Regions from separate parts of the Ruegeria sp. MALMAid1280 genome, predicted to be linked through region 2. Evidence: riboswitches for the same ligand, from Rfam matches in the RefSeq annotation. Region 2 holds a riboswitch; the other holds the start of a gene.

Region 1 (15,339 bases), on a different contig from region 2:
GGCTGCCAGATCCTGCATGTCGGCGCGGGTGCGGGCGTCGAGGGCCGAGAACGGCTCGTCCAGCAACACGATGGGGCGATCCTCCATCAGCGTACGTGCCAAGGCCACGCGCTGCCGCTGACCGCCAGACAATTCGCCGGGTTTCTTGCTCAGATGCTCCCGCAGGCGCATCCGTTCGATCAGGCGGTCGCGGCGCGCGAGGTCCGGTTTTTCTCCGCGCAACCGGGCGCCCAGCGAGACATTCTGCGCCACGGTCGCCCAAGGCAGCAGCAGATCGTCCTGCGCCATATAGGCCACACGCTCGGCCACCGGTTGACCATCGCTGGCGGTGATCCGGCCAGTGAACTCAGCCCTCGTATCCAGCGCCGCGATCAGGCGCAGGACGGTGGTTTTTCCAACACCCGACCCACCCAGCAGACAGGTCCATTGCCCCGCGCCAAGGGTCAAGGTCAACGATGCGAACAGAGTCGCGCCGTCAATTTTGGCCGATCCGCTGATGGTCAGTTCAGGTGCTGGGGTCACGGGTTCAGGCCCATTTGCCAGAAATTGACCTCAAGCTCGGTCGCGGTGCGGAAGGTCTGACACAGGCGTTGCCAACGCGGTGACGTCTCGAGATCCGCACCAATACGCCGTGTTAGAGCCGAGTCCAGCATTTCCCCCACCGCCTGACACGCCCCCTGATAATCCGGGCCTGCATAGGTGTTGATCCAGTCGCGATAGGTGTCCGAGGTGGCCTCGGACGCCAGCCGGGCGCCAATCTCACCATATCCCATCACGCAAGGTGCCAGCGCGGCCAGCAGGTCCAGCAGGTCTCCGCTATACCCGGCCTCGAGTACAAAGCGGGTATAGGCCAGATTTTCCGCCCGCTCCCTGGTCGCGAACAACTCTTCGCCCGAGATGCCTTCAGCCTCGCAAATTCCGATATGCAGCTGCATCTCTTCGGCGACCAGCGCGTTGACGGTCGCAACGGCCGCCAGCATCTCGGAATGGGTCTCCGATTTCACCACCGCCAGTGCCCAGGCCCGGGAGAAGTGGATCAGGAACACATAATCCTGCCGCAGATAGTGCAGAAACGCCTCACGCGGCAGGGTGCCATCCTTCATGCCTTCGACAAAGGCGTGGCGGGTATAATCCCGCCACGGCCCCTGCGCCGCATCACGCATCCGCGTGAAAGCTCTGCCGTAGCTGCTCATTGCGCGGTCACGTCGATGGTGATGTCGCTGACCGGGTTGATGCTGTCGATCATGCCGCTGTCTTTCAGGAACGCTTCGAACCGGGCATAGCGTCCAGCGTCAAAGCCTGCAGGACGCAAGGCAAAGCGGGGCAGCGTATCGACCCAGGCGCGGGCGTTCAGCTCATCCTGCAGCTCGGGCGATGTGGTGGCGAAAATCTCCCAGCTTTTTTCCGGGTTGTTCACGATGAACTGGGTCGCCTTTTCGGTCGCGGCCAGAAAACGAGCGATCTTGTCGGCGTCCATCGTGTAGGGGTTGGCGACATAGATCAGCTCATCATAGGGCGGCACGCCTTCTTCCTCGATATAGAAGCACCGGCCCGCGACACCTTCGATATCCATCTGGTTCAGTTCAAAGTTGCGAAAAGCCCCGATCACCGCGTCCACCTGACCTGACATCAGCGACGGCGACAGCGAGAAGTTCACGTTGATCATCTCGATATCGTCCAGCGCCACGTCATGGGTGTTCAGCATCGCGGACAGAACCGCCTCTTCCACACCGGCGACCGAGAACCCGACCTTCTTGTCCTTGAGGTCGGCCAGCGTTTCGATCGGGCCATCCTCAAGCACCAGCAGGCAATTCAGCGGGGTGGCAACCAGCGTGCCGACGCGTTTCAGCGGCAGACCCTCGTGAATCTGCAGGTGCAGCTGCGGCTGGTAAGACACCGCCAGATCCGCCTGACCGGCGGCCGCAAGGCGCGGCGGCGCCGAGGGGTCTGCGGGCGGGATGATTTCGACCGCAAGCCCTTGCTCGGCAAAATATCCGTTTTCCTGCGCCACAATGATGGGGCCGTGATCGGGGTTGATGAACCAGTCCAGCAGAACGGTCATCTTGTCCTCGGCCCAGGCGGGCACGGCGGCCAGCATAGCAATGGCTGTGAACAGTTTCTTCATGTCTCGCGTTTCCTTTTCACTCACGAGGTTGAGGCCGCGACGAGGACGATCTCGCCCGGCCAATCCGGTTGAATATTCTCTGCCGCCCGCCAGGCACGCAGGCCGGTGGCGCAGCAGAGCGCTAGTCTTTTGTCTTTATTAGGGTCTATTTCTTGCAGCCTGTCAGGTGAGATGCGCACCGAACTGGGGTGCACAGGAATAGGCGCTTCGTCGGCGCTGCGCAGTTCGACAATCTGGTCATCCGCCGTCAGTTGGGTGGCGGAGAGAAAACGAAAACAGGTGCTCGGCTCGGGCGCATCCTCAAAGCGGAAACTGCTGCTGCGCAGGGTGCGGCCATCATACCGCACCATTTGACCCAGAGGTGACGGGTCGATGCCCAAGATCAGATTCAGCGCCATCTGCGCCTGTATCGCTCCGATCGTTCCGACCACGGGGCCAAGTACCCCTGCGGTCGCACAACTGGCTGCACTGTCCGGGGCGTCAGGAAACAAGGCGCGCAGGGACGGAGCCCCGCAACAGAACCCGCCGACGTAACCCGACAGGCCCAGCACCGAGGCGCTGATCAGCGGTTTGCCCTGCGCCAGACAGGTATCCGAAAGGATATAGCTGGCCGCATAGCTGTCGGCGCAATCGAGGATCACATCCGCCTGCGCAACCAGACTGGCGGCATTTTCGCTTGTTAGAGCCTGTTTTTTCGCAACTACTGCGCAGTCATCGTTCAACGCATGACATCGCTCAGCCGCGACCTCAGCCTTTAGGCGCCCACAGTCAGACTGCGTGAACAAGGTCTGCCGGTGCAGGTTCGACAGAGCGACCTCATCGCGGTCCATGATCGTCAGCTGCCCGACCCCGGCCCCGGCCAGCAGTGGCAGCGCCGGAGCAGCCAGTCCGCCCGCGCCCACCACCAGAACGCGCGCGGCGGACAAGCGGGCCTGCCCCTCTGCGCCAACGTCGGGCAGGGTCATCTGGCGCACATAGCGGTTCATCTCGTGGCCTCGATCCATTGGCGTACCCGGGCCTCGGGATCGGTGTTCAGCGTGATGTCGGTGACGACCGAGACGATATCCGCCCCCGCCTGCAGCACCCCCGGCGCACGTTCAACGCTCATGCCACCTATGCCGACCAGAGGAATATTCCCCACACGCGCCTTCCATTCGGTGACACGCGGCAGGCCCTGCTGATGCCATTTCATCTTTTTCAGGATCGTCGGATAGACCGGGCCCAACGCCACGTAATCCGGGTCCATCGCCAGAACCCACTCTAACTCATCATCATCGTGGGTCGAAACACCCAGTTTCAGCCCCATCTTGCGGACGGCCTTGAGATCGGCCTCATCGAGATCCTCCTGCCCGAGGTGTATCCAATCACACCCGGCCTCAATCGCCTGCAGCCAATGGTCATTGACCACCAGAACCGCACCATGCTGGCGGCAGAGATCGCGCGACAGGGCAATCTGTTCGCGCACCACCGCATCGGGCTGGTCCTTGATCCGCAACTGAACGAGTTTCACACCCAACGGCAGCATCCGGCGCAGCCAGTCCGAGTGATCGAAGATCGGGTAAAACCGGTCGATGGTCATGACAGGAACGCCTTTCCGATCACCGGGGTCGAGGGTTCGGCCATATCCCGCGCCTCGATCGGGTCGGCCTGATAGGCCAGTTTCCCCGCCTCGATCGCCAGCATCATCGCCCGAGCCATGGCGGCGGGGTCTCCGGCCCGCGCCACGGCTGTATTCAGCAAAATCGCGTCATAGCCCAACTCCATTGCCTGCGCGGCATGGCTGGGCAATCCGATCCCTGCGTCGATCACCAGCGGCACGTCCGGGAATTCCGCTCGCATCGCGCGCAGGGCATATGCGTTGTTCAATCCCCGCCCCGACCCAATTGGCGCGCCCCAGGGCATCAACACCTCACACCCCGCCGCCAACAGACGTTCGCCCACGATCAGATCATCAGTGGTGTAGGGGAAGACCTGAAACCCGTCCTCGGTCAGGATGCGCGCGGCCTCAACCAGTTGGAACACGTCCGGCTGCAGGCTGTCGGCATGGCCGATCAGCTCCAGCTTGATCCAGTTTGTATCGAACACCTCCAGCGCCATATAGGCGGTGGTCACTGCCTCTTTGACCGTGTGACACCCGGCGGTGTTGGGCAGGATCAGCACACCCAGGTCGCGGATCATCTGCCAGAATGTCTGCCCCGCCCCGGATTCGCGCCGCAGTGACACTGTGGCCACCCCGGCGCGACTGTCCCGAAACGCCTGTTCCAGAATCGCAGGGCTGGGATATTGCGCCGTACCCAGCATCAGCGGATTGGGCAAAGGGGTGCCGTAGAAGCACCTCATCTTCAGCCCCCCTGCATCGGCGCAACGACCTCGACCCGGTCGCCGGCGGTCAATGTGTGGGCCATGCGCAGCCCCGAGGGCACGAAATCCTCATTCACGGCCGTTGCCACCCGCCCCGAGAATCCGCATTCGACCAGCAGCTCCGAGAGGGTTCCGGCCTGCACCTCGCGCAGCTCGCCATTAAGCACGATCTTCATCGACCATCTCCGAATGTTTGTTGTCCAGCACCAGATCCGCCACGCCCTGCGCCAGCGCCGGAGCCAGCAGATAGCCGTGGCGATAGAGACCATTGGCATAGATCGTGCGCCCCAGACGCCGAATACGCGGCAGGTTGTCGGGAAAAGCCGGACGCAGATCGACGCCGATCTCCAACACCTCGGCCTCTCCGAACGCGGGGTTGAGCGCGTAAGCTGCGCTGAGCAGTTCCAACATCGACCGCGCGGTGATGCGGCTGCTGTCCTCGCTTTCGATCATCGTCGCGCCCAGCATGTAGACGCCGTCACCACGCGGCACGATGTAAAGCGGCATTCTTGGATGCAACAGACGCACGGGCCGGGCCAGGGTCACGTCCGGGCAGCGGATCACCAGCATCTCACCCTTCACGCCGCGCAAATCGTGCAGCACCTCGCGGGCGTGCAAACCCCGGCAGTCAATTGCATTTTCAAGCCGCGAAGGGGCGAGTTTGCGGTGGAATTCGACGCCGTGGTCCAGCAGTTGCCCATAAAGGTCCCGCAAGGCCCGGCGTGGGTCCAGATGGGCTTCGTTCGTGAAATAGAGACCCTTGGCGAATCCGTGCAAATCAGGCTCTAATTGAGCGATTTCGGGTTGAGTGACTTCGCTATACCCCTCGGTCCGGCGGGCAAACCGACGCAGATCGGGCAGGTCGCGCGGGTTGGCGACAACCAGCGTACCCTGCTGCTCCACTGGCGTGCGCGCCGCCCACCAGTCCAGCGCCGCTTGCCCCAACCTCAGCACAGGTTCCTCGGCGTTTTCATACTCACACCACGGGGCCAGCATACCGCCCGCCCACCACGAACACCCATGCGGACCCGGAGGGCCAGCGGGATCAAAAACCTGAACCTTGGCACCGCGCGAGACAAGCTCGCTGGCCACGGCCAAGCCGGCCACGCCGGACCCTATGACCGGCCAGACCGTCACGCGGGCCAGACCCGGTGGAAGTGATGCACCGGCCCGTTCCCCTGCCCGACCATCAGACCGTCCGCCCGGGCGATCGCCCCCTGCAGATAGTCCTGCGCCTGCGCAGCGGCATCAATCAGGCCAAGCCCCCGAGCCAGCCCCGCCGCAATCGACGACGACAAGGTGCACCCTGTACCATGCGTGTTTCGCGTCTCGCGTCGGAGGGCGGTGAACTCGGCCATCAGACCAGAGGCATCGACCAGCAGATCATGGCAGACGACCCCGCGACCATGTCCCCCTTTCATCAGCACCGAACCTGCACCCAGCCCGCACAAGGCCAGTCCCTGCGCAACCATCTGGTCGGACGTTTCGGCCTCGGCACTATCCAACAAACAGGCGGCCTCGGGCAGGTTCGGGGTCAGCACCGTCGCGCGTGGAACAAGAATATCGCGCAAAGTCTGCACGGCGTCCTGCGCCAGCAATGCATCCCCGGATTTGGCAATCATCACCGGGTCCAGCACAACCGGGCCATCAAACCCGGCAATGGTCGCCGCAACCGTCTGTATGATCTCTGGCGTCGCCAGCATCCCGATCTTGATCGCACCGACGTCCAGATCGGTCAGAACCGCCTTGATCTGGGCGGACACCACATCCAGCGGAATCCCATGCACCGCTGTCACGGCCCGGGTATTCTGCGCCGTCACCGCCGTGATCACGCTGGCGCCGTAGACGCCCAATGCGGACATCGCCTTGAGATCCGCCTGTATCCCGGCCCCGCCGCCACTGTCCGAGCCCGCAATAGTCAGGGCAATATGCGCCATATCGTTGCTCCATCAAAAATGGGCAACGCAGCATGGAAAACGTCTGTGCATGTTAGACCGTTCCCTACGCCGGTATTGCCCGGATCAGGTTCGATGGGTTAGCGCATTCACGCCTCTCAGCCCCTTGATCGGGGCACCCCAACGGTTGGGGCGACAATCTCAGGCGTGGTCGAAATATTCAAGGGGATTTTGCGGGGCTCTGCCTCGCGCTCCGAGGTAATTGGGCCAGATGAAGAGCGGATCCCCTGCTTCATCTGGCTGAAAATATCCCGGGGGAGGCGCCCGAAGGGCGACGGGGGCAGAGCCCCGAAGCAAATGGCCGCCCCAATCGGTGCGGCCTGTTTTGTTGTATCAGCCTTTCATCCCGTCCCAAAAGGACTTGACGGATGAGAAAAAGCTGTTTGATTCCGGGTGGTTATCTTCACCCATATCATCGAACTCTTTCAGCAACTCTTTCTGGCGACTGGTCAGGTTGACCGGTGTTTCCACGGCCAGTTCGATGAACATGTCACCAACACCGCCACCGCGCAGGGCAGGCATGCCCTTGCCGCGCAGGCGCATCTGACGGCCCGATTGGCTGCCAGCCGGTATCTGCACGCGGCCGCGTCCACCGTCGATGGTCGGCACTTCGATCGATCCGCCCAGCGCAGCCTTGGCCATGCTGACCGGTACGCGGCAATACAGGTTCACGCTGTCACGTTCGAACAGCTTGTGATCCGACACTTCGACAAAGATATACAGATCACCCGGAGGGCCACCGCGCATGCCGGCCTCGCCTTCGCCCGCAAGGCGAATGCGGGTGCCGGTTTCGACGCCGGCGGGGATGTTCACGGACAGCGCGCGTTCTTTTTCCACGCGGCCTGCGCCGTTGCAGGACTTACAGGGGTTCTTGATGATCTGCCCCAGACCAGAACAGGTGGGGCAACTGCGTTCAACGGTGAAAAATCCCTGCTGCGCGCGGACCTTGCCCATGCCGGAACAGGTCGGGCAGGTGGTCGGCTCCACGCCGCCTTCGGCACCCGAACCGTCACAAGCCGAACAGGCCACGGCCGCAGGCACGCTGATGGTTTTCTGCAGGCCCGAGAACGCCTCTTCCAGCGTTACACGCAGGTTATAGCGCAGGTCCGACCCGCGTGCGGCACGACGGCCGCCACCGGCGCCACCGCGCTGGCCACCCATGAAATCGCCAAACAGATCGTCGAACACATCCGAGAACGCGCTGGAAAAATCGCCCTGACCAAAGCCGGCACCGGGACGACCTCCGCCACCGCCCATGCCGTTTTCAAAGGCAGCATGGCCAAAACGGTCGTACGCGGCCTTTTTGTCGGCATCGCGCAGCACGTCATAGGCTTCGTTCGCTTCCTTGAACTGGGCCTCGGCATCCGGGTTGTCCTTGTTGCGGTCGGGATGCAATTCCTTGGCCTTCTTGCGAAAGCCTTTCTTGATCTCGTCCGCCGATGCGCCCTTGGACACGCCGAGCACATCGTAGTAGTCGCGTTTTGACATCAGTGTTTCCTTCTGCCTCAACGTAATCGGGCCGGCCCGGCAACCGGACCGGCCCGCATTGGCCCGGTTACCCGTTAGTTACGCTTGTCTTCGTCCAGATCTTCGAACTCGGCGTCGACGATGTCGTCATCACCGGCCGGAGCTTCATCAGCTGCCGCAGGCTCATCCTCGGCTTCCTCGGACTGCGCCTTGTAGATGGCTTCGCCCAGCTTCATGGCCGCTTCGGTCACGTTCTGAATGCCGGACTTGATCTTGTCGGCGTTCTCGGTTTCCAGCTCGTCCTTCAGCGCGGCAATCGCCAGCTCGATGGCTTCGATGGTGGTCGGGTCGACCTTGTCGGCATGTTCTTCCATCGACTTTTCGGTCGAATGGATCAGGCTTTCCGCCTGGTTCTTGGCGTCGACCAGCTCGCGGCGTTCCTTGTCGGCTTCCGCGTTCTCTTCGGCGTCCTTGACCATCTTGTCGATATCCTCGTCGGACAGACCGCCCGATGCCTGGATGGTGATCTTCTGCTCTTTGCCCGTGCCTTTGTCCTTGGCCGAAACCGAGACAATGCCGTTGGCGTCGATATCAAAAGTCACCTCGATCTGCGGCATACCGCGCGGCGCGGGCGGGATGTCTTCGAGGTTGAACTGACCCAGGATCTTGTTGTCCGCAGCCATTTCGCGTTCGCCCTGGAAACAGCGGATAGTCACGGCGTTCTGATTGTCCTCGGCGGTCGAGAAGACCTGAGACTTTTTCGTCGGGATCGTGGTGTTGCGGTCGATCAGACGGGTGAACACGCCACCCAGCGTTTCGATGCCCAGCGACAGCGGGGTCACGTCCAGCAGAACCACGTCCTTGACATCGCCCTGCAGAACACCGGCCTGAATGGCGGCGCCCATGGCAACAACTTCGTCCGGGTTCACACCCTTGTGCGGCTCTTTGCCGAAGAATTTGGTGACCTCTTCGATCACTTTCGGCATCCGGGTCATACCACCGACCAGAACAACTTCGTCCACGTCAGCAGCCGACAGACCAGCGTCTTTCAGAGCAGCCTGGCAAGGCTTCATCGACTTCTTGATCAGGTCGCCAACCAGCGATTCCAGCTTGGCACGGGTCAGTTTCATGACCATGTGCAGCGGCTGACCGTTGGCACCCATCGAGATGAACGGCTGGTTGATTTCGGTTTGCGAGGTCGAGGACAGCTCGATCTTGGCTTTTTCAGCGGCTTCTTTCAGACGCTGCAGGGCCATCTTGTCTTGCGACAGATCGACACCGTGTTCCTTTTTGAACTCATCCGCCAGGTAGTTGACGATGCGCATGTCAAAGTCTTCACCACCCAGGAAGGTGTCACCGTTGGTCGATTTGACCTCGAACAACCCGTCGTCGATTTCCAGAATGGTCACGTCGAAAGTACCACCACCAAGGTCATAGACCGCGATGGTTTGGGTTTCTTCCTTGTCCAGACCATAGGCCAGCGCGGCAGCGGTCGGTTCGTTGATGATCCGCAGCACTTCGAGACCAGCGATTTTACCGGCGTCTTTGGTGGCCTGACGCTGGGCGTCGTTGAAATAGGCCGGAACAGTGATGACCGCTTGCGTGACTTCCTCACCCAGATAGCTCTCGGCGGTTTCCTTCATCTTGCCCAGAGTGAAGGCCGAGATCTGGCTTGGGGAGTATTTTTCACCGCGGGCTTCCACCCACGCGTCGCCATTGCCGCCATCAACGATGGCATACGGCACCATTTTCTTGTCTTTTTCGACTTCGGCATCATCCACGCGACGACCGATCAGACGCTTGACGCCAAAGATCGTGTTGTCGGGGTTGGTGACCGCCTGACGTTTTGCAGGCTGACCGACCAGACGCTCATCTTCGGTGAAGGCGACGATCGAGGGCGTGGTCCGCGCCCCTTCGGCGTTTTCGATGACCTTCGGCTGCGAGCCGTCCATGATAGCCACACACGAGTTGGTGGTTCCGAGGTCAATCCCGATTACTTTTCCCATATGTTCAATCCCTTTCTCTTCAAGGCGATGTCCGAGGTCCGGACCCGTTACGGCACCCGGCCCCGATCTGATATGCGCGAACGGCCCTACACCATCGCGCGTCCCGGCGTATATAAGGGCGGGATGAGAGGCCTGCAAGCGTTGTAAAACGCAGGTTTTCGGGAATCTGCAGCCTTTTTGGCAAGGTTTTGGTTAGGATTGGGGAATCTTGAATGGCGCGGCTGCTTTTGCGCGGATTTGATATCAGAAAAGCCTGGCTGGATGCCTCTGCGCAGGCGCAGCTGATCGGGCTTTTGCGCCCGATTCTGAAATCTGCCCCCTTGTTCCGGCCGGTGACTCCGTCGGGCAAGGCGATGTCGGTGCGCATGACCTCGGCCGGGCCTTTGGGCTGGGTGACCGACAAGGCCGGGTACAGGTACCAGCCGCAGCATCCCAAAGGGGTCGACTGGCCCGCTATCCCCGATGCCGTGCTCGATATCTGGCGGGCACTGGCCAGCCCGGATCGAGACCCGGACTGCTGTCTGATCAACTATTACGGCGAAGGGGCCCGGATGGGGCTGCATCAGGACAAGGACGAGGTCGATTTTTCCTGGCCGGTGCTGTCAATCTCGCTGGGCGATGACGCGCTGTTTCGCATTGGCAACCAGACCCGCGGCGGCAAGACCGAGTCGATCTGGCTGAGCTCGGGCGATGTGGTGATCATGGGCGGCCCGGCCCGGCTGACCTATCACGGCATCGACCGTATCCGGTTCGGGTCCTCGAAACTGCTGCCCAAGGGCGGCCGGATCAACCTGACCCTGCGGGTGGCAGGCTAGCGGCGCGCGCTCCAGCTTTGCGATACGTGCTGGCGCGAGAAGAAAATACCAAGCAGCCCGATCAGCAGCAGCGCAAGCCCCACCCAAAGTGCATATTCCCAACTGGTGTTGCGCGGATAGTAGTTGCGAAACACGAAGCCCCGGCACTGGTCGATGATGTGAAACAGCGGGTTCCACGCGAACATGGCCAGCGTGGCACCGCCCAGCGCATTGGCGACGAACATCTTACCTGAAAAAATCATGTTCAGACGCCGATATATGTTGTTCAGAATCGTGGAAACCGTCGGCAACCAGGGCTTCAGGGCCATGAACACCACGCCAACGGAACAGCCGGTAAACCAGGCCAGTATCAACATCGCAAAAGCGCCGCCGGGGTCCTGAATCTCGAGCGGGGCCACTGTGACACTGTAGAGAAACAGGATCACGATGATCGTGACAACCTGCGTATAAAGCGCACCGAACGCGGTCGCCAGCAACATGACCATCATGTTCATTGGCGAGTGCAGCATCATCGGGTTACCCCCGACACTGACCCCCGACACTATGCCGACCGATCTGATATGCGTCAGGAACAAAAACACACCGGACAAAAGATACAGAATGAACTCTCCACGGATTCTGGCGATGCGCGGACCCAGGAAGGACATGATCGTGTAAAACACGGCCACCAGCGCCAGGACTTGCAGGATATTGATCAGGATCGCCAGCACCGCGTTGTGATGCTGTGATCGCACGCTGCGGACAACCGCATGGAAAATAAGCTCGGCGGTTGTGAACGCGCCACCCAGTAGTGTCCGGTTTCGCTTGAAATAATACACCTGACGCGTCTTTCCCGTTTTTTCGCCTGCAATCTGCCACGAATTTCTTGCCGATCCGTAACCGGCACATCATAAGGCCGTCAGGATATTCGATCAACAAATCACAGGAACGGAGCTTTTTTGTGACCTATGACGCCCTCATTCCCGTCATTCGACGTCTGGCCCTGGAAGCGGGCGACAAGATCATGGAGATCTACAATTCGGATGATTTCGACGTCAAAGTCAAATCCGACGACAGCCCCGTGACCGAAGCGGATGAGGCCGCAGATGCGTTGATCTCGGCCGGTCTGCGCGAGGCCTTTCCCGACATTCTGCTGGTAACCGAAGAGCAGGCTGCCTCGCATTCGGAAAAAGGCGATACGTTCCTGATCGTCGATCCGCTGGACGGCACCAAGGAATTCATCAACCGCCGCGGCGATTTCACGGTGAATATCGCGCTGGTGGAAAATGGCGTTCCGACCCGTGGCGTGGTGTATGCCCCCGCCAAGGGGCGGATGTTCTATACCCAGGCCGATGGTCAGGCGGTCGAGGAAACCGGAGCGCTGGACAAGGCGCAGGCCGGGGATGTGACGCCGATTTCAGTCTCTGAACCGGACAATTCCGCGCTGTTGATCGTGGCGTCCAAATCACACCGGGATCAGGCGACCGAGGATTACATCAACAAGTACCAGGTGCAGGACAGCAAAAGCGCGGGATCGTCGCTGAAGTTCTGTCTGGTCGCCACCGGCGAGGCGGATCTGTATCCCCGCGTCGGCCGCACGATGGAATGGGACACCGCCGCAGGCCACGCGGTTCTGGCCGGTGCCGGCGGCAAGGTGGTCCGTTTCGACAACCACGAACCGCTGACCTATGGCAAGGACGGCTATGCAAACCCGTTCTTTATCGCCTACGCTCCGGGCGTTGAGCTGAAGGAGGCCTGATGTCTGTTCTGATCGCCACTCCCGCCCGCTACGCCTCGACCCGCTATCCGGGCAAACCGCTGGTGCCGCTGACCGGGGCCAGTGGCAACGCCATGACCCTGATCGAACGGTCCTGGCGCGCGGCCTGTTCGGTTTCGGGCGTCGACAAGGTGGTTGTCGCCACTGATGACGACCGCATCCGCGAGGTCGCCGAAGGTTTCGGCGCCGAGGTGGTGATGACCTCGGAAACCTGCGGCAACGGCACCGAACGCTGCGCCGAGGCCCATGAGGTGCTGGGCGCAGGGTATGACATTGTGGTCAACCTGCAGGGTGACGCGCCGCTGACCCCGCACTGGTTTGTCGAAGATCTGGTTGCCGGTCTGCGCGCGGCCCCCGATGCCGGTGTGGCCACGCCGGTTCTGCGCTGCGACGGCGACGCCCTGAACAGCCTGCTGAACGACCGCAAGAACGGGCGTGTCGGTGGCACCACAGCCGTCTTCGCCGCCGATCACAGCGCCCTGTATTTCTCGAAAGAGGTCGTCCCCTATACCGCCGAAACCTATGGCGGGGACGACGCCACCCCGGTCTTCCACCATGTTGGCGTCTATGCCTATCGCCCCGATGCGCTGGCCGCCTATCCCACATGGCCCGTTGGTCCGCTGGAGAAACTGGAAGGGCTGGAACAGCTGCGCTTCATGGAGAACGGCCGCAAGGTTCTGTGCGTCGAGGTCGAGGCCAAAGGCCGCCAGTTCTGGGAGTTGAACAACCCGCAGGACGTCCCCAAGCTTGAGGAAATGATGGCCGCCATGGGGTTGGAGTGAGGTCTTTCCGTTAACCGCCACACGCCTGACGGCAGTTCCGTGCACAAATTTTTAATCTGGAAGAATAGATGACCAACATTCTTGTAACCGGCGGCGCCGGGTATATCGGATCGCACGCCTGCAAGGCGCTGGCGCAGGCAGGCTATACGCCGGTGACCTATGACAATCTGATCACCGGTTGGCAGGACGCGGTGAAATTCGGCCCGTTCGAGCAGGGCGACCTGCTGGACCGCGCCCGGCTGGACGAGGTTTTCTCCAAGCACAAGCCCGCCGCCGTGATGCATTTCGCCGCCCTCAGCCAGGTCGGTGAGGCGATGTCCGAGCCCGGAAAATACTGGACCAATAACGTCACCGGTTCACTGTCCCTGATCGAGGCCGCCGTCGCCGCGGGCTGCCTGAACTTCGTGTTCTCATCGACCTGCGCCACCTATGGCGAGCATGACAATGTGGTGCTGGACGAAGACACGCCGCAAGAACCGCTGAACGCCTATGGCGCCTCGAAACGCGCCATCGAGGATATCCTACGCGACTTTCAGGCCGCGCATGGACTGAACCACGTGATCTTCCGCTATTTCAACGTCGCCGGGGCCGACCCCGAGGGCGAGGTGGGCGAATTCCACCGTCCCGAGACCCATCTGGTGCCGCTGATGCTGGACGCCATCGACGGAAAGCGCGACGGTCTGACCGTGTTCGGCACCGATTACGACACGCCCGACGGCACCTGCATCCGCGACTATGTGCATGTCTGCGATCTGGTCGATGCGCATGTGCTGGGGCTGAACTGGCTGGAGCAGGGCAAGGGCAGCCGGGTGTTCAATCTGGGCACCGGCTCGGGCTTTTCGGTGATGGAGGTGATCGGCCATTCGAAATCCGTCACCAACCGCGAAGTGCCCCATTCCATCGGCCCCCGCCGCGCCGGGGATTGCACCAAGCTGGTCTCGGGCTCGGTCCGCGCCGGGGAAGAGTTGGGCTGGACGCCAAAAAGGTCTACGTTGGATAAAATGATCGGCGATGCCTGGCGTTGGCATCAGAACGGCAATTTCGAGAAGTGAGCCGCAAGTGACCCATCCCGCAATCGATATGCTTCCCCCCATCGGATGGGTGCAGCAATACCGGTTGCGCCTGAAACGGCGGCGGCTGCTGTGGCGATCCTTTCGCAGCCGCCATCAGCTGACCTGCCTGAACGATCTGACCGCGCGGATCAGACCCGGTGCCATTCTGGCCTTCACCACGCTGCGCAATGAAATTGCCCGGCTGCCCTGGTTCTTCCGCCACTATCGCGCGCTGGGCGTGGATCACTTTCTGATCGTGGACAATGACAGCGATGACGGCTCGGTCGAGTTTCTGCGTGATCAGCCGGTTGTGTCGCTGTGGCAGACCCCTGCCAGCTATCGCGCCGCACGATACGGGCTGGATTGGCTGACCTGGCTGCAAATGCGCTATGGGTCCGGTCACTGGACCCTGATGGTGGATGCCGATGAACTGCTGATCTATCCCGAACACGACAGCAAATCCCTGCAGGACCTGACCGCAGGTCTGGACCGCCAGAACCGCACCGGTTTTGGCGCGCTGATGCTGGACCTCTATCCCAAAGGCCCGCTGGGCGCGCAAAGCCATGACCCCGAGACCGACCCGACCGAGGTTCTGAACTGGTTCGATCCCGGCCCCTATCGGGCACAGCGGCAAAGCCCGCTGGGCAATCTGTGGGTTCAGGGCGGCGCGCGCGAACGCATGTTTTTTTCCGACCGACCGCGCCATTCGCCGACGCTGAACAAGATCCCTCTTGTCCGGTGGTCGCGCCGCTATGCCTTTGTGAACTCGTGCCATTCCGCCCTGCCCCGGCACCTGAACGCGGCCTATGACGGGCCGGACGGCGCGATCCCGGCGGGCGTGCTACTGCACACCAAGTTCCTGCCCGAAGTGGTCGGCAAATCGAAGATCGAAAAAGCGCGGCGCCAGCATTTCCACGATCCCGACCAGTTTGCGACCTATTATGATTCAATCGCCAATGGCCCCGACATGTGGACCCCCCGATCGGTCCGCTATGAGGGATGGGAACAGCTGCAGCAGAT
Region 2 (15,339 bases):
CGCTTGCCCCGGCCTCGACTGTAAAATCGGCCTGCAGTGCGAAACCGCCATTTTCAATGACGCACCCGTCAAGTTTCAGCATGTAATCGCCCTCCGCGATCCAAAAGCCAGAAGGCCCCCATCGACAGCACCAAAAGCAACAACGCCGCCCCCGCCGCCGCCTGCATTTGGTAAGCCCCCATCAACCGGTAAATCTGCAGCGGCAAGGTGGCGATCTGCGGATCGGCGAACAACGCAATGACACCGAGATCGCCCATCGACAACGCGGCGGCAAGACCGGCGGCAAAGCGGATTTGCGGGCGCATTCGAGGTAACAGAACCCTTGCGAAAAAGGTTGTTTTGTCCATGTCCAGCAACAAGGCCAGCCGCCCGTGGCGCGTGACCACCTCCCGCGCGGCCGGAACCAGAATGCGCAGGGCGAACGGCAGCGCCATGACCGCATTCACCAACGCCGTGACCGGCAGCGCCAGTGTCGCCGGGTTGGCCACCGGGCGGATCAGGATGAACAGGCCGGTGCCGATCACCAGGGGCGACGCCGCCAGTCCCAGAATACCGCTGAGTTCGACGATCCCGTATCGCCCGGTCGCAACGGCCATGGCCATGGGCAGAGCCAGCATCAACAGAACAGCCGTGCTGGCCGCAGCCACCAGAACCGAGGTCAGCGCCGCGCGGAACACCAGCGACGGCATCTCGAACAGCCCCGAAAGCCCGGAAATCACCACCGCCGCCAAAGGCAGCAGCAGAAACGCCGCTGCTGCCAGAATCCAAAACGTATCAAGTATCGGCGCACCGCCATCCCAGCGGCGGATGGCCCGGTCCAGCCCGGCCCCGAACCCGTCGCCGCGCGAAAACTTCAGGGCGGCCAGCGCTGCCGCCGCGGTCAGGGCCAGTTGCAACGCCGACAGCAACGCCGCCCGGCCAAGATCGAAATCATAGGTAAAGGCCTGATAGATCGCGAGTTCAATCGTTGTTGCCCGCGGTCCTCCGCCAAGGGTCAGAGCAACGGCAAAACTGGTCAGACAGATGGCAAAGATCACCGCCAGCACGCCGGGCAGGATGCGCCTGAGCATTGGCAGCTCGATCAGGTGGAACATCGCCATTCCGTCACAGCCCAGCTGCGCGGCCAGACGAAAGCGTTCGGCGGGGATTTCCTGCCACGCCTGCAGGATAAGCCGCGTCGCAAGCGGCAGGTTGAAGAAGACATGCGCCAGCACAACGCCGTGCAACCCGTAGATCCGTATCGGCGGCAGGCCAAAGACACCCAGAATTTCCGAAATCCACCCCGCGCGGCCGAAGACCTGCAACAGCCCGAGGATCGCCACGATGACCGGCAGAATGAACGGCGCTCCCAGCAATGCAATCAACACACGCCGCCCCGGAAATCGCCGCCGGGCCAGTGCCCGCGCCACCGGCACCGCCAGCGCCGCACTGAACAGGGCAGACAAAACCGCCTGCACAAGCGTGAACCGCAGGGCGGCCCAATCCGCCGGGCCGAACCCGCCCGCCGCATCGGACCGCAGGGCAACAGCAGCAAGGGTCCCCAATATCAGCGCGGCCACCAAAGCCGCCGCGCCAACGCCCGGCCAGGGGCTTACTGGCTGAGCGCGCTCAGCCATTCCGCCAGCGCCTGATCCCGCACAACGGCGGCCTCATCCGGAGAATACAGCAGGGATTTTTCCGGCTGAATCAGCGTCTCGAACCCTTCGGGCAGACCGGCTGCCGGAGTCACCGCCGGGTACATCCAGTTGGTCGTCGGAATGATCTGCTGGAACGCGTCCGAGACCATGAAGTTCAGGAACTGATCCGCCAGTTCGGGCTGATCGGTCCCGGCCAGCTTGGCGGCGACCTCGACCTGCATGTAGTGACCTTCGTCAAAAGCAGCCGCCGCTTTGCTGGCGTCTTCTTCGGCGATCAGGTGATAGGCGGGCGAGGTGGTATAGCTGAGGACCATGTCGGCCTCACCTTCCAGAAACAGGCCATAGGCCTCGGACCAGCCCTTGGTCACGGTGACGATATTGTCAGCCAGCCCGGCCCAGATATCTGCCGCCTCATCGCCATAAGCCGCCTGAACCCACAAAAGCAGCCCCAGACCGGGGGTCGAAGAACGCGGGTCCTGAATGATGATTTTGGTGTCACCATCGGCCAGTTCGCGAAAATTTGCAGGCGCCGCAGCATCGGCATTATGGACAAAGGCGAAATAGCCCCAGTCGTAGGGCGCGAATACCTCGTCCGCCCATTCGATCGGCAGGGTGTATTCGGCGCTGACCGAGCTGGGCGCAAACAGGCCGGTTTCTTTGGCCGCATTGATCAGATTGGTATCCAGCCCCAGCACCACGTCAGCGTCCGAGGTCTCACCCTCCAGCCGGATGCGCGACAACAACGCCGCGCCATCCTCGACGCCGACAAGGTTCAGCTCGCAGTCACAGACCGCCTCAAACGCCTCTTTCACCTGCGGGCCGGGGCCCCAGTCCGAGACAAAGCTGTCATAGGTATACACGGTCAGCTGAGGTTTATCGGCCGCCATGGCCGTGGTTGCACTCAGAATTCCCGCAGCAATCATCAGATGTTTCATGTCATCCTCCATTGCGGCGAGAGGGCAAGGATGGATGAAACCGTCACCTTTCCCTCCGCCGGTTCTAGCCGGTTCAGGTTCAACGGGTTCGCCAAAGGCATCTCAGCGTGGCCGCGCCACGCACCCCGAGGTAAGGCTCTGACTAGGCGGGAACCGACCAAAAGACAACCCGCCTGTTGGTCGGGTTTCGCCTATTTCACCCGTCCTGTTCTTGTTCTGGCGTCACCGTGGTCAAACGGGCGGGATCAGGAATTCCGCTGTCAGGAAACGTTCAGGCCGGTTCGTGATGAACCGGCCTGACGGGTCTTAGAAATGCGCCGATTTGGTGTTTTCCGGCACCACGGGCGGGGCGAACTTGGTCAGGTCGATGCCTTCGACCGCCGCCTTGTACTCTTCGATCTTCGGCGTTCGGCCCAGGATGGCCGACAGCACGACAACCGGGGTCGAGGCCAGCAGGCTTTCGCCTTTCTTGTCCGGTGCATCTGCCACGACGCGGCCCTGGAACAGGCGGGTCGAGGTGGCCAGAACCGTATCGCCCTTGGCGGCTTTCTCCTGGTTGCCCATGCAGAGGTTACAGCCGGGGCGCTCGAGATAGAGAATGTTCTCATACTCGGTGCGCGCCTGCGTTTTCGGGAACAGGTCGTCGAACTCGAAACCCGAGTATTTCTCGAGCACTTCCCAGTCGCCCTCTGCCTTCAACTCGTCGATGATGTTGTAGGTCGGGGCCGCTACAACCAGCGGCGCCTTGAATTCGACCTTGCCGGTTTCCTTTTCCAGGTTCTTCAGCATCTGCGCGACGATCTTGATGTCCCCCTTGTGCACCATGCACGAGCCGACAAAGCCCAGATCCACTTGCTTTTCTGCATTGTAGTAAGAGATCGGGCGGATCGTGTCGTGGGTGTAGCGCTTGGAAACATCGGCGTTGTTGACGTCCGGGTCGGCGATCATCGGCTCGACGATCTGATCCAGATCGACGACAACCTCGGCGAAGTACTTCGCGTTGTCATCGGGGCGCAGAGCCGGATTTTCACCCGACTTGATCTCGGCGATGCGGGCATCCGCGATGTTGATCAGCTTTTGCAGCATGCCGTTTTCATGCTCCATGCCCTTGTCGATCATGATCCGGATGCGCGACTTGGCCAGTTCCAGCGAACCGATCAGCGTGTCGTCATTCGAGATACAGACCGAGGCCTTGGCCTTCATCTCGGCGGTCCAGTCGGTGAAGGTAAAGGCCTGGTCCGCCAGCAGCGTGCCGATATGCACTTCGATCACGCGGCCCTGGAAAACGTTGTCGCCATGCTGCTCCAGCATCTGCGCCTGGGTGGCGTGCACCACATCGCGGAAGTCCATGTGCTCGGCCATGTTGCCCTTGAAGGTCACCTTGACCGACTCCGGGATCGGCATCGAGGCTTCACCGGTCGCCAGCGCCAGTGCCACGGTGCCCGAGTCGGCGCCGAAGGCCACGCCTTTGGACATACGGGTGTGGCTGTCGCCGCCGATGATAACCGACCAGTCATCCACGGTGATGTCGTTCAGCACCTTGTGGATCACGTCGGTCATCGCGTGATAGACGCCTTTCGGGTCGCGACCGGTGACAAGGCCGAAATCGTTCATGAATTTCATCAGGCGCGGCGTGTTGGCCTGTGCCTTGGTATCCCAGACCGATGCGGTGTGGCAGCCCGACTGATAGGCGCCATCAACGCTGGGCGCCACGACGGTTGCCGCCATCGCTTCGAGTTCCTGCATGGTCATCAGGCCGGTGGTGTCCTGCGAGCCAACGATGTTAACCTTGACGCGCACATCCGAACCGGCGTGCAGGGTCTTGCCCGGAGTTGCGCCAACCGCGTTCTTGTTGAAGATCTTTTCGACCGCGGTCAGGCCCTGACCTTTGTGGCTGATCTCTTTCGACGGGGCAAAGACCAGGGGGGCTTCGATGCCCAGCGTCTCGGCCGAAAATGTCTGCAGCTTCTTGCCGAAAACAACGGCGTATGACCCGCCCGCCCTCATGAATTCCACCTTCTGCGGCGTGAAAGAGGCGGACACATCGGCGAGCTCTTCGCCATCTTCGCTCAGCAGCTTGTGGTCTTTGGTGTTGATCTTCAGAACCGTACCGGTTGCGACCGAATAGGCCTCCTCCAGGATCGGGTTGCCGTCATTGTTCAGGATCGCGTTGCCGTCTTCGTCGACCTTCTTGACCCAGTTCTTCAGGTCGATGCCGATACCACCGGTCACGCCCACGGTGGTCTGGAAGATCGGAGAGATACCATTGGTGCCCGCCACGACCGGCGCGATGTTGACGAAAGGTACGTAAGGGCTGGCCTGCTTACCGGTCCACAGCGCCACGTTGTTGATCCCTGACATGCGCGACGACCCCACACCCATGGTGCCTTTTTCCGAGATCATCATCACGCGGGCATCAGGATGTGCTTCACGCAATGCGCGAATCTCGGCCTGGGCTTCCGGGGTGCTGAAACACTGGCCGTGCAGCTCTCGGTCAGAACGCGAATGCGCCTCGGCACCCGGCGACATCAGGTCTGTCGAAATATCACCTTCACCGGCGATGTAGGTCACGACTTTTACTTCTTCGTCCAGATCAGGAAGCTTGGTGAAGAACTCGGCCTTGGCATAGCTTTCCAAAATGTCCTTCGCCACCGCATTGCCGGCTTCGAACGCGGCCTTCAACCGGTCGGTGTCGGCGTCATACAGGAAGACCTGCGATTTCAGCACCTCGGCGGCCTGACCGGCGATCGCGGCATCATCACCCAGCGCCAGATCCAGCAGAACCTCGACCGAGGGGCCGCCTTTCATGTGCGACAGCAGCTCGAACGCGAAAGGAACCGAGATCTCTTCGACCACGGCCTCGCCCAGAATGATCTCTTTCAGGAACTTGGCCTTTTCACCTGCGGCGCTGGTTGTGCCCGGCAGCGTGTTGTAGATGAAAAAGTTCAGCGACTCCGCCCGGTGAGCATTGCCGGTATCCTTGATCTGGCCGACAATCTCTTTGACAAGTGCACCATCATCGATGGGCTTGGGGTGCAACCCCTGTTCCTTGCGGGTTTCGATTTCGCTGAGGTAGTCTGTATAAAGGCTCATGGCTGATCCGGCTGTTTGCAATTGGTGACGCTTTTTTGCCGGATTCGCGGTGTTCTGACAGATCCGGCAATCATTTGTATGCGGCGGTATACCATTCTGCGGAGAATATCAAGGGACCATCTGCGCGGCTTGCACCAGCCGGGGTGACAATTCACCGGAACCAGTAATCCCAGCCGTCCAGATAGTACCCGGTCAGAACATGGGTCTGCAGCGTATTGGGTTCGGCTGCGACGCGATCCATATCCGAGCCGAACACCTGCGCCGCCTGCCACACGTCATCGGTCAGATAGCGCAGCCCCTCCGGCAGGTCCAATTCCCGGCCCGGCAGCGGTTCGGGCGAAGCCAACACAAACCCCCACTCGCCGAAACTGGGCACGTAGCTGTGATACGGCAACGTATGCAGCCCCTGCCCCGGCTGTTGCGGATTGCGGCTGCTGTTCAGGGTCTCGACCACCGACCAAAAGGCCTGACGTGCGAAAAACGGCGATCCGGCCTGCGTGACCAACAGCCCCTGCCCGCTCAGCCGTTCGACGGCCAGCCCATAGAATTGCCGGGTATATAGCCGCGACAATGCGATGGATTTCGGGTCGGGCAGGTCGATGAGGATCACGTCATAAACCCGGTCGTCCGCTTCAAGGAACTTCCACGCATCCTGATTGGTGATGGCGACGCGCGGATCGGCCAACGCCCCATCGTTCAGGGACGACAGGTCCGGATGGTCGCGGAACACCTGCGTGACACGCGGGTCCAGATCGACCAGCGTCACGCTTTCAACACCCTCATAGCGCAGCACCTCGCGCACGGCCATGCCGTCGCCACCACCCAGCACCAGAATATCCGCCCGCCGCGGTGCCAATGCCATGGCCGGGTGCACCAGCGGCTCGTGATAGCGGTGCTCGTCCAGCGTGTCGAACTGGATCGAGTGATCCAGAAACAGCCGCACCCGGTCGCGATAGCGCGTCACCGTGATCTGCTGATAGGGTGTCGCCTCGGACAGGATCACGTCATCCTCGAACAGTTCGGCCTCGGTGACCGAGACCAGTTTCTCGGAATGCCACAGCGCCACCATAGTCGCCGCAAAGGCCAGCGCCCAGACTGCAACCTGCAACCGGCTGGCCCATTGCCGGAACAGAAACAGGGACAGCCCCGCCACCGCCAGGTTCAAACCGCCAAAGGCCAGGCTGGCCGACATCAGCCCCAGATGCGGGATCACCAGCAGCGGAAAAGCCAGCGAGGCCACCAGCGCACCCACGTAATCGACGCTCAGGACATTTTCGAACCGGAACTTCAGCGCGCCGATCTGTTCCAGAACCCGCGCGATCAGGGGGATCTCCATCCCCGACAGCACCCCGATGAGGACCAGCGCAGCGTAAAGCGGCGTCGCCACATGCCCCATCCACGCATAGTTCAGAAACAGCACCGGTGCCATGAAGCCGCCGACGACCCCCAGCAGAATCTGCGCCCAGACAAAGCCGGAAAACGCGTGGGTCACAAAGCGCGACAACCACGCCCCCAGCCCCATCGCCGACAGGAATATCCCGATGACCAGCGAGAACTGCCGCACCGAATCCCCCAGCAGATAGCTGGAGAGCGTGGCCGCGATCAGCTCGTAGATCAGCCCGGCAATGGCAACCAGAAACGTCGCGGCCAGCAGCCACGCGGCGCGCGCCTCGACCGCGCGGGCCGCTGTCATGACAGGATGACGGCGGCGATGATGATGGCGACCGAGACGAACAGCAGCCCGATCAGGATCGACAGCGCCACGTTCTGGTCATGCTCGATCTCGCGCACGATGGAAAACGGGGTCAGCCAGTCGATGACCTTCCACACCACCCACATCAGCATGACGCCGAGGAAAGTATAAAAGATCGTGCTGATTACCTCTGCAATCTGAATGGCTGCAAAATAGTCCATGATGTCCCCGTTATTTCACGCGATTTGATCGATAATAGCCGCCGCCATCGCTGCCGACGCGGACGGATCTGTCCAGGTCACGGCTTTCGCCGCCGTAACCGTTGTAAGTTACATATCCCGTGGCCCCCACGGCCGCGGTTGAGATCAGTAGGAAGATGATCCGGAATGCAGTCACGTTAATCCTCGTCTACCCAGTCAGACCCGGACCAGCGCGCCCGTCGATGCAGCCATTTACGCCCGAACTGATACAGGAACAACGCCCCGAAGACCGCACCCAGAAACGCCATCCATTTGCCGGTGAACAAACCGGCCCGCACTTCCAGCCTTAAACGGGTGAACGGTTCACCCGACGGGTTTTGCCGACCGTTCCCGCCATGCCACAGCCCTTTCTCGGCTGCCGACAGGGCCAGGGTGTAGGTTCCGCTGATTTCGGGGCGAAAGCGCAACCGGGTCGCCGGTGATCCTTCGCTCCAATTGCCGTCGGCGTCACGGCCGGAATAGGATTCGATGGTGCGGCCGGTCTCGAACACCGGCTGGCCGTTCGGGTCCAGCATCTCCATCTCAAGATAGGCCCAGCTGTTCCGCATATCGCCGGTGACCCGGATCGAGGTCAGCCGGTTGTCGGCCTCCAGCGGAATGGCAATCTCAACCGGCAGGTCCCGCATAGCCACCTGGGTGTTGCGCAACACAGTCCGCCCGCTGTGCAGATTGAACCCCAAGGCCATCACCAGACAGATGGCCGCGAACACGAACGAGCTGATCAGCAGGAACCAAAAGTTCCGCCCCGCCACAAAGGGTTGCAACGGATGCACGCGATAGGGCTTGAGGTCCAGCGCGACGCCAAAGGCCGCTTCGGCCTCGGCCTTGGTCACATAGACCGAGCGGTAGGCCTCACGCTCGCCGCCCGTTTGCGAAAACCCAAGCATCGCCGAGTCGGACATGGCCGAGACGGTCACCGTCCTCTCACCAAACTTTGGCCGCCAGGTAAATTCGCCTTCGACATAGGTGATCTTGCTGGTTGTGGTCTCGTAGTAGCGGAACGGTTCCCCACTGATATGAACAGTTGGCCGGTGCTCAGCGCTTTCCACCACGCGCTCGGACAACCAGCCGGTTCCCCTGTATCGCCGCGAAAACACCAGATGGCTGTTTTCCAGCGTTAGCCAGGCATAGCCATGGGTTGGCGAATAAAGCTGATGGTCGATCCAGGTGAAGACGCGGCCGGCCCAGCGTTCGGTGTGTTGAACCAGGCCAATGATGACAAACTCGACATCATACAACGTAGCGCGCATCCCGACCGAAAACGGCGTCCGGGGTCTTTTCCGATCAGTGAACTTGCGAAGAATCTTATAATTGTCCTGCGCATTCAATTCTGATCCGCAAAATTCGCAGATTTTGACCACTACTCGCCCGCCGCCCAAAACGTCCAATCCGGCGCCGCAGGAAGTGCAGTTGATGGATGTAAGCTCGGGCGTCCGGGTCATGTCTGTTTCTGCACCTTCACGCCGAACGGATCGTGCCAGCGCCCTTCGAACCACGCTTCGCTTTCGCCCCAGAACTCACCGGACAGCAGCCGGTAACCATCGGCTGAGGCATTGACGAAGCAATAGGTCTCACCCACCCGCAGCGGCTCGTCGAACTGCCCGCGTAAGGCGATGCACTCGGCCTGTTCGATTTCGGTCACGGTATAGGTGGCGCCGTTGAAGTCCAGCGTCTCGCCAGGTTTGAACGGAGGTCTGGCCCTCGGTACGTTCTCTGCCGGGATGCGGGTCTGTTCGACCACGTCGCCTTCGTCGACCGATATCCACAAGGTCGCCCCCATTTGCGCGATCCCACAATATTCATCCCAGAACCCGCGGCCGTAAGAGTACCGCGCGTGGCCGATTATCTGCATGGTCTTGCGCCCCAGTTCGACGGTATCTCCAACTCCGAACAACAGCGGCGCGTCATGCATCACGCCTTGCTCTCCGGCCTGTTCAATGTGATCGCCCTTCAGAAACAGGGTCGTGCCGCATGAAGGGCAGGTCACGAGCTTGGCGGTTTTCAAGATGATCGGGCATAAAGACCCGCAATTGGGGCAATTGAAATCCTGCATGGTGTCAGGTCGCGCATAGAGGTGAAAATTTCAAGCTGTGATTGACCCCTACTCCGCCGTCTCCAACCGAACGCTGCGCACATCCGGGTCAACGCGGCTGTAGGCGGCCAGCAACCGTCCGGTCCATTTCTGGGCGATATAATCCGCCATGAATCGCGACGGCGCCATCAGGGTAACCATCCCCCCTGCCCTGTCGGCCTCGGTCAGATGCCGGAACCAGCTGGCCCAAAGCTCGGGATCGCGTCCATGCAGGATGGCCTGAACCTGCGTCCAGACATCGCCGTCCGACACCTCCGGGAGCGAAGGTTTGGCCGTGAACGGTACGACGTTGGTTTCCACTTCGGGTTCTTCCGTCATCCGCGCCTGGAAATCGGACCCGATTGTCGGCCACACTTCGGACGTGTCGATCATCAGCTGTTTCAAGTCCAATTCATAGACCGCCACCCGCCCGCGCGCGGCGGGGCGCTTGACAGCGATCCATCCCAATGTCCGCAGCTTGGCCATTTCCCGTTTGACCGTACGTTCATTCACTGACCAAAGACGCGCGATTTCCTCGCGGCCAATCGACAGCTCATTGTTGCGCCAGTTGTAGCGGGTGGTGATCAGGGCAATGATACGCAGAATGCTGCGCTGACGGTGCTTGTCGCCCGACAGGGCGTGCACGGTCAATGCGGACAGAATATCATATTTTATCGCGGGCGCATTTCGCCCGACCGGTTTTGCAACCTGCATTCCCGTTCTCACCGCTCTGTCTGCCTCGGACGGTTCATACCGCCAGTCTTGCGCTGTTTGCCAACGCTTTTCGTCTTGATGCCCTGATTAGCGTCCAATCCGACGATTCTGTCAAGCGGAGTCTGACTTAGAGCCGGATTGCCGCCAATCCCAATTCAAAATTCAAAAAGAAAATGGGTGAAGTATTGGTGATGGGGGACATCTTGGCTGTCCCCTTATTGGCTTGTTTTGTCCCCCCAAATGGGGTGGTTTAGACAGTTGCGACCCCCTAAATCCAGTCGCGGCGCCCGCGATCTTGCCCCCTGACGAATCATCGGGCCTCCGAATCGACCAGCGCCCGCGAAGCCCTTGATTTTTTACCCGTGGGTAAGATCACTGTCTCATCATATTTCCTTTTGCGTAAAGAGCAAATCAAGCGTAAATAGAAAACACATATAAAATAGCGTCCCAAACGATGAGACTTGAGGCATGTACACGCACGAAGACCTGAACGCATTGCGCAATCAGTCCCTCAAAATGCAGGGCTGGATTCGCCAGCAGACCTTCAGCCCCGAGATGGAGAAGACCCTCCGCCGGTTTTCAAGCTGGGAGGTGTCCGAACTGATCTTTCGCGTCAACCAATCCACCTTTCGCGGCAAGCTGGCCGCCGACCCCTCGCTGCCCGGCGGTGAGGTGGAACCGGAAGGCCGTCAGCGCTGGTTCAGTCTGGAAGAGGTGAATGAGCTGCGCCGGCGGCTCAAGGTGAACCGCAAATCCCTGATGCCGCCCCGCCCCGTGGGCAAGCGTGCCATGCGCGCGGCGGTGGCCAACTTCAAGGGCGGCGCCGGCAAGTCCACTGTCGCCCTGCATCTGGCGCATGCCGCCGCGCTGGATGGCTACCGCGTGCTGGTGGTGGATTTCGACCCGCAGGCGACACTGAGCCATTCGATGGGTCTGACCGATGTGGCCGAGGATTTCACCGTCTGGGGCATCATGGCCCGCGACCTGATCCGCGAGACCGAGCGGATGAACAACCGCCCCGCCGCGGCTGAATCCGGCACCGCCCTGCCCCGCCGTGAACTGCCGCCTTCGATTACGGGCATGGGTTTGGGCGATCTGCGTATCTCGGACTTCATCAAGCAAAGTTCGTGGTCGACCATCGACGTCATCCCCTCCTGTGCCAACGCGGCCTTCGTGGAGTTTGCCTCGGCTCAGTACCGGCACCTGAACCCCGAGTGGTCGTTCTTTGCCGCCGTGTCCCGGTATTTGGATCAGATCCCCGACGACGCCTATGACCTGATCCTGTTCGATTGCCCGCCCGCGATTGGCTATCAGTCGATGAACGCGGTGTTTGCCGCTGACATGCTCTATATTCCGTCTGGTCCCGGCTACTGGGAATATGACTCGACCACTTCGTTCATTGGCCAGCTGGCCGAGGCGCTGGAAGATCTTGCCTACGGCTTCGACAAAACCTTACCCACGGGTAAGATCGGCCTGCCCAAGACATTCTGTGAGATGCGTTTCCTGCTGACCCGATATGAACCGGGCAACGCGCTGCATCTGGCCATGTTCGATGCTTTCAAGAAGGTGTTCGGTGAACATGTCGCTGAACACCCGGTGGAAATGACCCGCGCCGTCGAACAATCAGGCCGCTTCCTGAGCTCGGTCTATGAGATGGACTACCGCGAGATGACGCGGGAAACATGGCGCCGCGCGCGCTCGACCTTTGACAATGTGTATGAAGAGTTCCGGGACGTGATGCTGTCGGCCTGGGACAAGCTGGAGGATGACGCATGAGCCGTAAACGCAGAATGTTTGACATCGACATGCCGTCCATGGAGGACATCCCGGTCGGCAAGGTTCCGGACAAGGTACTTGAAAAGCGGCGCGGCCCGATGGCTACGGCAATCTCGGAAAACGCCGACGCGTTGCGTGACCAGCAATCGACCGAGGATACCATTCGCGCCGAAAACGACCGACTGGCGCATGAGCTGGTTCGCCTGCGGTCCGAAGGATTGGTGACCGAACATGTGGCCCTGTCGGACGTGGTCACCGAAAAACTGACCCGCGACCGCAAACCCGGCCCCGACCCCGAGTTGGACGAATTGAAGGACTCGATTCGCGATATTGGCCTGTCGAACCCGATCCGGTTGGAGCGTCGTTCCGATGGCCGGTTTGATCTGATTCAGGGGATGCGGCGTCTTTCGGCCTATCGCGCGCTGCATGAGGAAACCGGTGACGATCTTTATGTTACGATCCCGGCGGGCATTTCCGAAGCGGCCGATCTGAGCGACAGTTACCGCCGCATGGTGGATGAGAACCTGATCCGCAAGGACATATCTTTTGCTGAGATGGGCGCGCTGGCCCGGGCCTATGCCGAGGACCCGGCGAATGACTGCCCCGACGTGGACAAGGCGGTTGCGATCCTGTTCAAATCCGCCAGCTACACCAAGCGTAGCTATATCCGATCCTTTGCCAGCCTGCTGATGATGCTGGACAAGGTGCTGATGCATCCCAACGATATTCCGCGAAATCTGGGAGTCGATCTGAAACGAAAGCTCGACGCCAACCCGGGCTTGATCCGCCAGGTGAGCGCGGCAGTGATGAACGAGCCGGACCGTGATGGGCCGCGTGAAGTTGCGATCCTGCGGACATTCGTCGAGGCCGAGGCAAGCACACCCAAGAAACCGGTGAGCGCTTCGGGTGGCAAAACGCGGCGTGCGAAAACCACGTTTCAGGTGTCTGGGCGGGCAGGGGTTGCGAAATGTTCGGCCTCAAGCGGTCGGATCGAGCTGCGCTATGATCTGGATTTCACCCGCGTGGACCGCGCCCGATTGGAGCAAGCCATCGCAACACTGATCGACGATTTGCAGGAAGAGGACGATCTTACCCACGGGTAAGATTTGATGCCATGTTTGGGTTGGGTAAAACGCCGGGTCAGCAGCCCGGCGTTTTCTTTTGTGCAAGGTTATCCCAGAAGATTGGCAGCCGGGTTTTCGTCATGGTCTGCATCGTCATAATACTTTTGACCGGCATCTTGGATCTGTGAGCAGACAAGCGCATTGCGGCTTGAACCGGACGCCGCCCAGTGGGATCTGGGTCAGGAACACCCAGCGCAACCCATGCGGTGTGGCAAGCCATCGGTTCGCCCGGTCAGCATTAGCCGGTGTTTCATGATCTGATAGGTCGTATCAGCGGACAGGTGGCGATTCAGCGCCCGGTCGGAACGGGGCGGCTGGGGTGATGTCTCCGATCTCGATCCAATGCATCAACGCCTAGTCGGCGCGGCCTTGCAGTACCAGCTGTGGAGTTTCACCTTTGGGGGTCGTTTTGGCTTGCGACAGTGAAACCTAAGTCAGGCCGGTCTTGTCGAACGTACTCAGGTTGATACCGTCGCGCATAAGCCCGGCAATCCCGGCGTGAAGGAATCCTGAACCGCTTGAGACAGGGCAGGGGAGGGCGCAGGGTGATTGGCAGAAATGGCTTTCATGGTCGCGAATGTGGGCATGGCTTTGGTGATCTAAACTTAACATGATAAGCAATGCCTGACGAGAGGAAGGGTGACATGGGCATGTGGAAAGGTTATGTGCAAAAACTACAAATAACGCGCATAAAGTACTCACAGTATAAGTTTTGCAGCGAACAATCAGGGCACGGGATCAATTGGTCCCGAGCCCAAAGCGGGTAGGTTTCGGCCGTCGCGACAGCGGCAGCGGGATGAAACGGTTCGACTTCTATGCCGGAGAATGCTCGGGGGCTTATTTCAGAACATTGGCTGCTATTCGACCGACGTCATTTTGAGAGCGTTGCGAGGGCAGGGCGTCACACCGCACGACCGAACTTGCCGAGAAGATGAAGCTGCCGGAAGACAGACAGCGGATGGTCATCTCGGCACATCGATGCGCGTCGCGTTCTGGCTCGCCCCCTCGTACCATCGCGTCGGGTCATGGAAAAAGTCGTCAAGGATGTCTTCGGACCGCGCGAGCACCTGGCAATCATCTCTGGTCCCCAGACTGGCATTTGTTGCGCCAACCCCATAGCCGGCAGCACCGCCGAGAACCAACCCGGAATCGCCAAAGGTCTCGTTCACCACGCCATCAAAAATCCAGGCATTTTCGGGTTCATGGTTTGCGGTGCACCGCGTGAAGGGCTGTGCGTCTCCAAAGCCCATCAGTGAAATGCCACCCCCCTAAGGTGGTATTCACCTTTCCCCTGAATTCAAAGGAACCCGGATGCCTGCCCGAAAAGACGGCAGAGTACCCCGTCAGTCCAGCCACCCCCCAAACGGTCCAGATCGTGTTCGGTGATCAGGTCGACGGCAATATTGGTGCTGTGGCAAAATCTGAGCAGGTGCAGGTCGACCGGTAAATTGTGCGGGCTACCGCAAAGCGGTTAAACATAATCTGCGCGAAGGGTCGCTTTTGGTTTCTAGTACGAACAGATTGAAACGCCGCTATGGTCGGGCAGGGGCATTCATCGCCCTCAACCGCACGTGACCCTGGCATCAGCCCCCAATCGGTCAAAAAGTTCCGGCGACAGCTTTACACCATATGTATGATCACCTCGTAGTCAGAGCTGTTTACGATGATGCTTCCGTTGCTGGGTGAGATCTCGGCCTTCACGAGTGAATAGCCGAGATCCTTTTTGTGCATTCAATTGTTTAACTGCCGTTGAGCCCGAAGTTATCCTTAGTTGCCCAGGATGCCCGGCAGGCGCAGGCCATTTTCGCGCGCGCAGTCTTTCGCGATGTCATAGCCCGCATCCGCGTGGCGCCAGACGCCAGACGCCGGATCGTTCCACAGAACGCGTTCAAGGCGCTTGGCGGCGTCATCGGTGCCATCGGCGCAGATCACCACGCCCGAGTGCTGCGAGAAGCCCATGCCGACACCGCCACCGTGGTGCAGCGAGACCCATGTCGCGCCCGAGGCGGTGTTGACCAGCGCGTTCAGCAGCGGCC

The links. A riboswitch is a leader RNA that binds a small molecule or an ion and turns the genes downstream of it on or off. The one in region 2 is predicted to bind thiamine pyrophosphate.
Region 1: linked by a shared signal. The riboswitch ahead of thiD (bifunctional hydroxymethylpyrimidine kinase/phosphomethylpyrimidine kinase) and the one ahead of thiB (thiamine ABC transporter substrate binding subunit) in region 2 are both predicted to bind thiamine pyrophosphate.

The regions. Positions count from the first base shown of each region.
Region 1 is NZ_JBMIRT010000045.1:75,426-90,764, reverse strand. Features, by position in the region: gene ACOQFT_RS09405 (ABC transporter ATP-binding protein) at 1-522, opposite strand, end outside; gene tenA (thiaminase II) at 519-1,193, opposite strand; gene ACOQFT_RS09395 (ABC transporter substrate-binding protein) at 1,190-2,125, opposite strand; gene ACOQFT_RS09390 (ThiF family adenylyltransferase) at 2,146-3,111, opposite strand; gene ACOQFT_RS09385 (thiamine phosphate synthase) at 3,108-3,704, opposite strand; gene ACOQFT_RS09380 (thiazole synthase) at 3,701-4,465, opposite strand; gene thiS (sulfur carrier protein ThiS) at 4,468-4,662, opposite strand; gene ACOQFT_RS09370 (FAD-dependent oxidoreductase) at 4,646-5,623, opposite strand; gene thiD (bifunctional hydroxymethylpyrimidine kinase/phosphomethylpyrimidine kinase) at 5,620-6,423, opposite strand; TPP riboswitch at 6,468-6,574, opposite strand; gene dnaJ (molecular chaperone DnaJ) at 6,775-7,929, opposite strand; gene dnaK (molecular chaperone DnaK) at 8,004-9,914, opposite strand; gene ACOQFT_RS09350 (alpha-ketoglutarate-dependent dioxygenase AlkB family protein) at 10,127-10,729, shown strand; gene ACOQFT_RS09345 (ABC transporter permease) at 10,726-11,547, opposite strand; gene cysQ (3'(2'),5'-bisphosphate nucleotidase CysQ) at 11,670-12,467, shown strand; gene ACOQFT_RS09335 (3-deoxy-manno-octulosonate cytidylyltransferase) at 12,467-13,267, shown strand; gene galE (UDP-glucose 4-epimerase GalE) at 13,336-14,319, shown strand; gene ACOQFT_RS09325 (glycosyltransferase family 2 protein) at 14,327-15,339, shown strand, end outside.
Region 2 is NZ_JBMIRT010000043.1:119,248-134,586, reverse strand. Features, by position in the region: gene ACOQFT_RS08280 (ATP-binding cassette domain-containing protein) at 1-82, opposite strand, end outside; gene ACOQFT_RS08275 (thiamine/thiamine pyrophosphate ABC transporter permease ThiP) at 69-1,616, opposite strand; gene thiB (thiamine ABC transporter substrate binding subunit) at 1,592-2,572, opposite strand; TPP riboswitch at 2,605-2,710, opposite strand; gene ACOQFT_RS08265 (bifunctional aconitate hydratase 2/2-methylisocitrate dehydratase) at 2,879-5,665, opposite strand; gene ACOQFT_RS08260 (polyamine aminopropyltransferase) at 5,817-7,358, opposite strand; gene ACOQFT_RS08255 (DUF350 domain-containing protein) at 7,355-7,579, opposite strand; gene ACOQFT_RS08250 (DUF4178 domain-containing protein) at 7,756-9,060, opposite strand; gene ACOQFT_RS08245 (DUF4178 domain-containing protein) at 9,057-9,671, opposite strand; gene ACOQFT_RS08240 (DnaA N-terminal domain-containing protein) at 9,720-10,403, opposite strand; gene ACOQFT_RS08235 (AAA family ATPase) at 10,872-12,179, shown strand; gene ACOQFT_RS08230 (ParB/RepB/Spo0J family partition protein) at 12,176-13,282, shown strand; gene ACOQFT_RS08225 (hypothetical protein) at 14,329-14,559, shown strand; gene hutU (urocanate hydratase) at 15,071-15,339, opposite strand, start outside.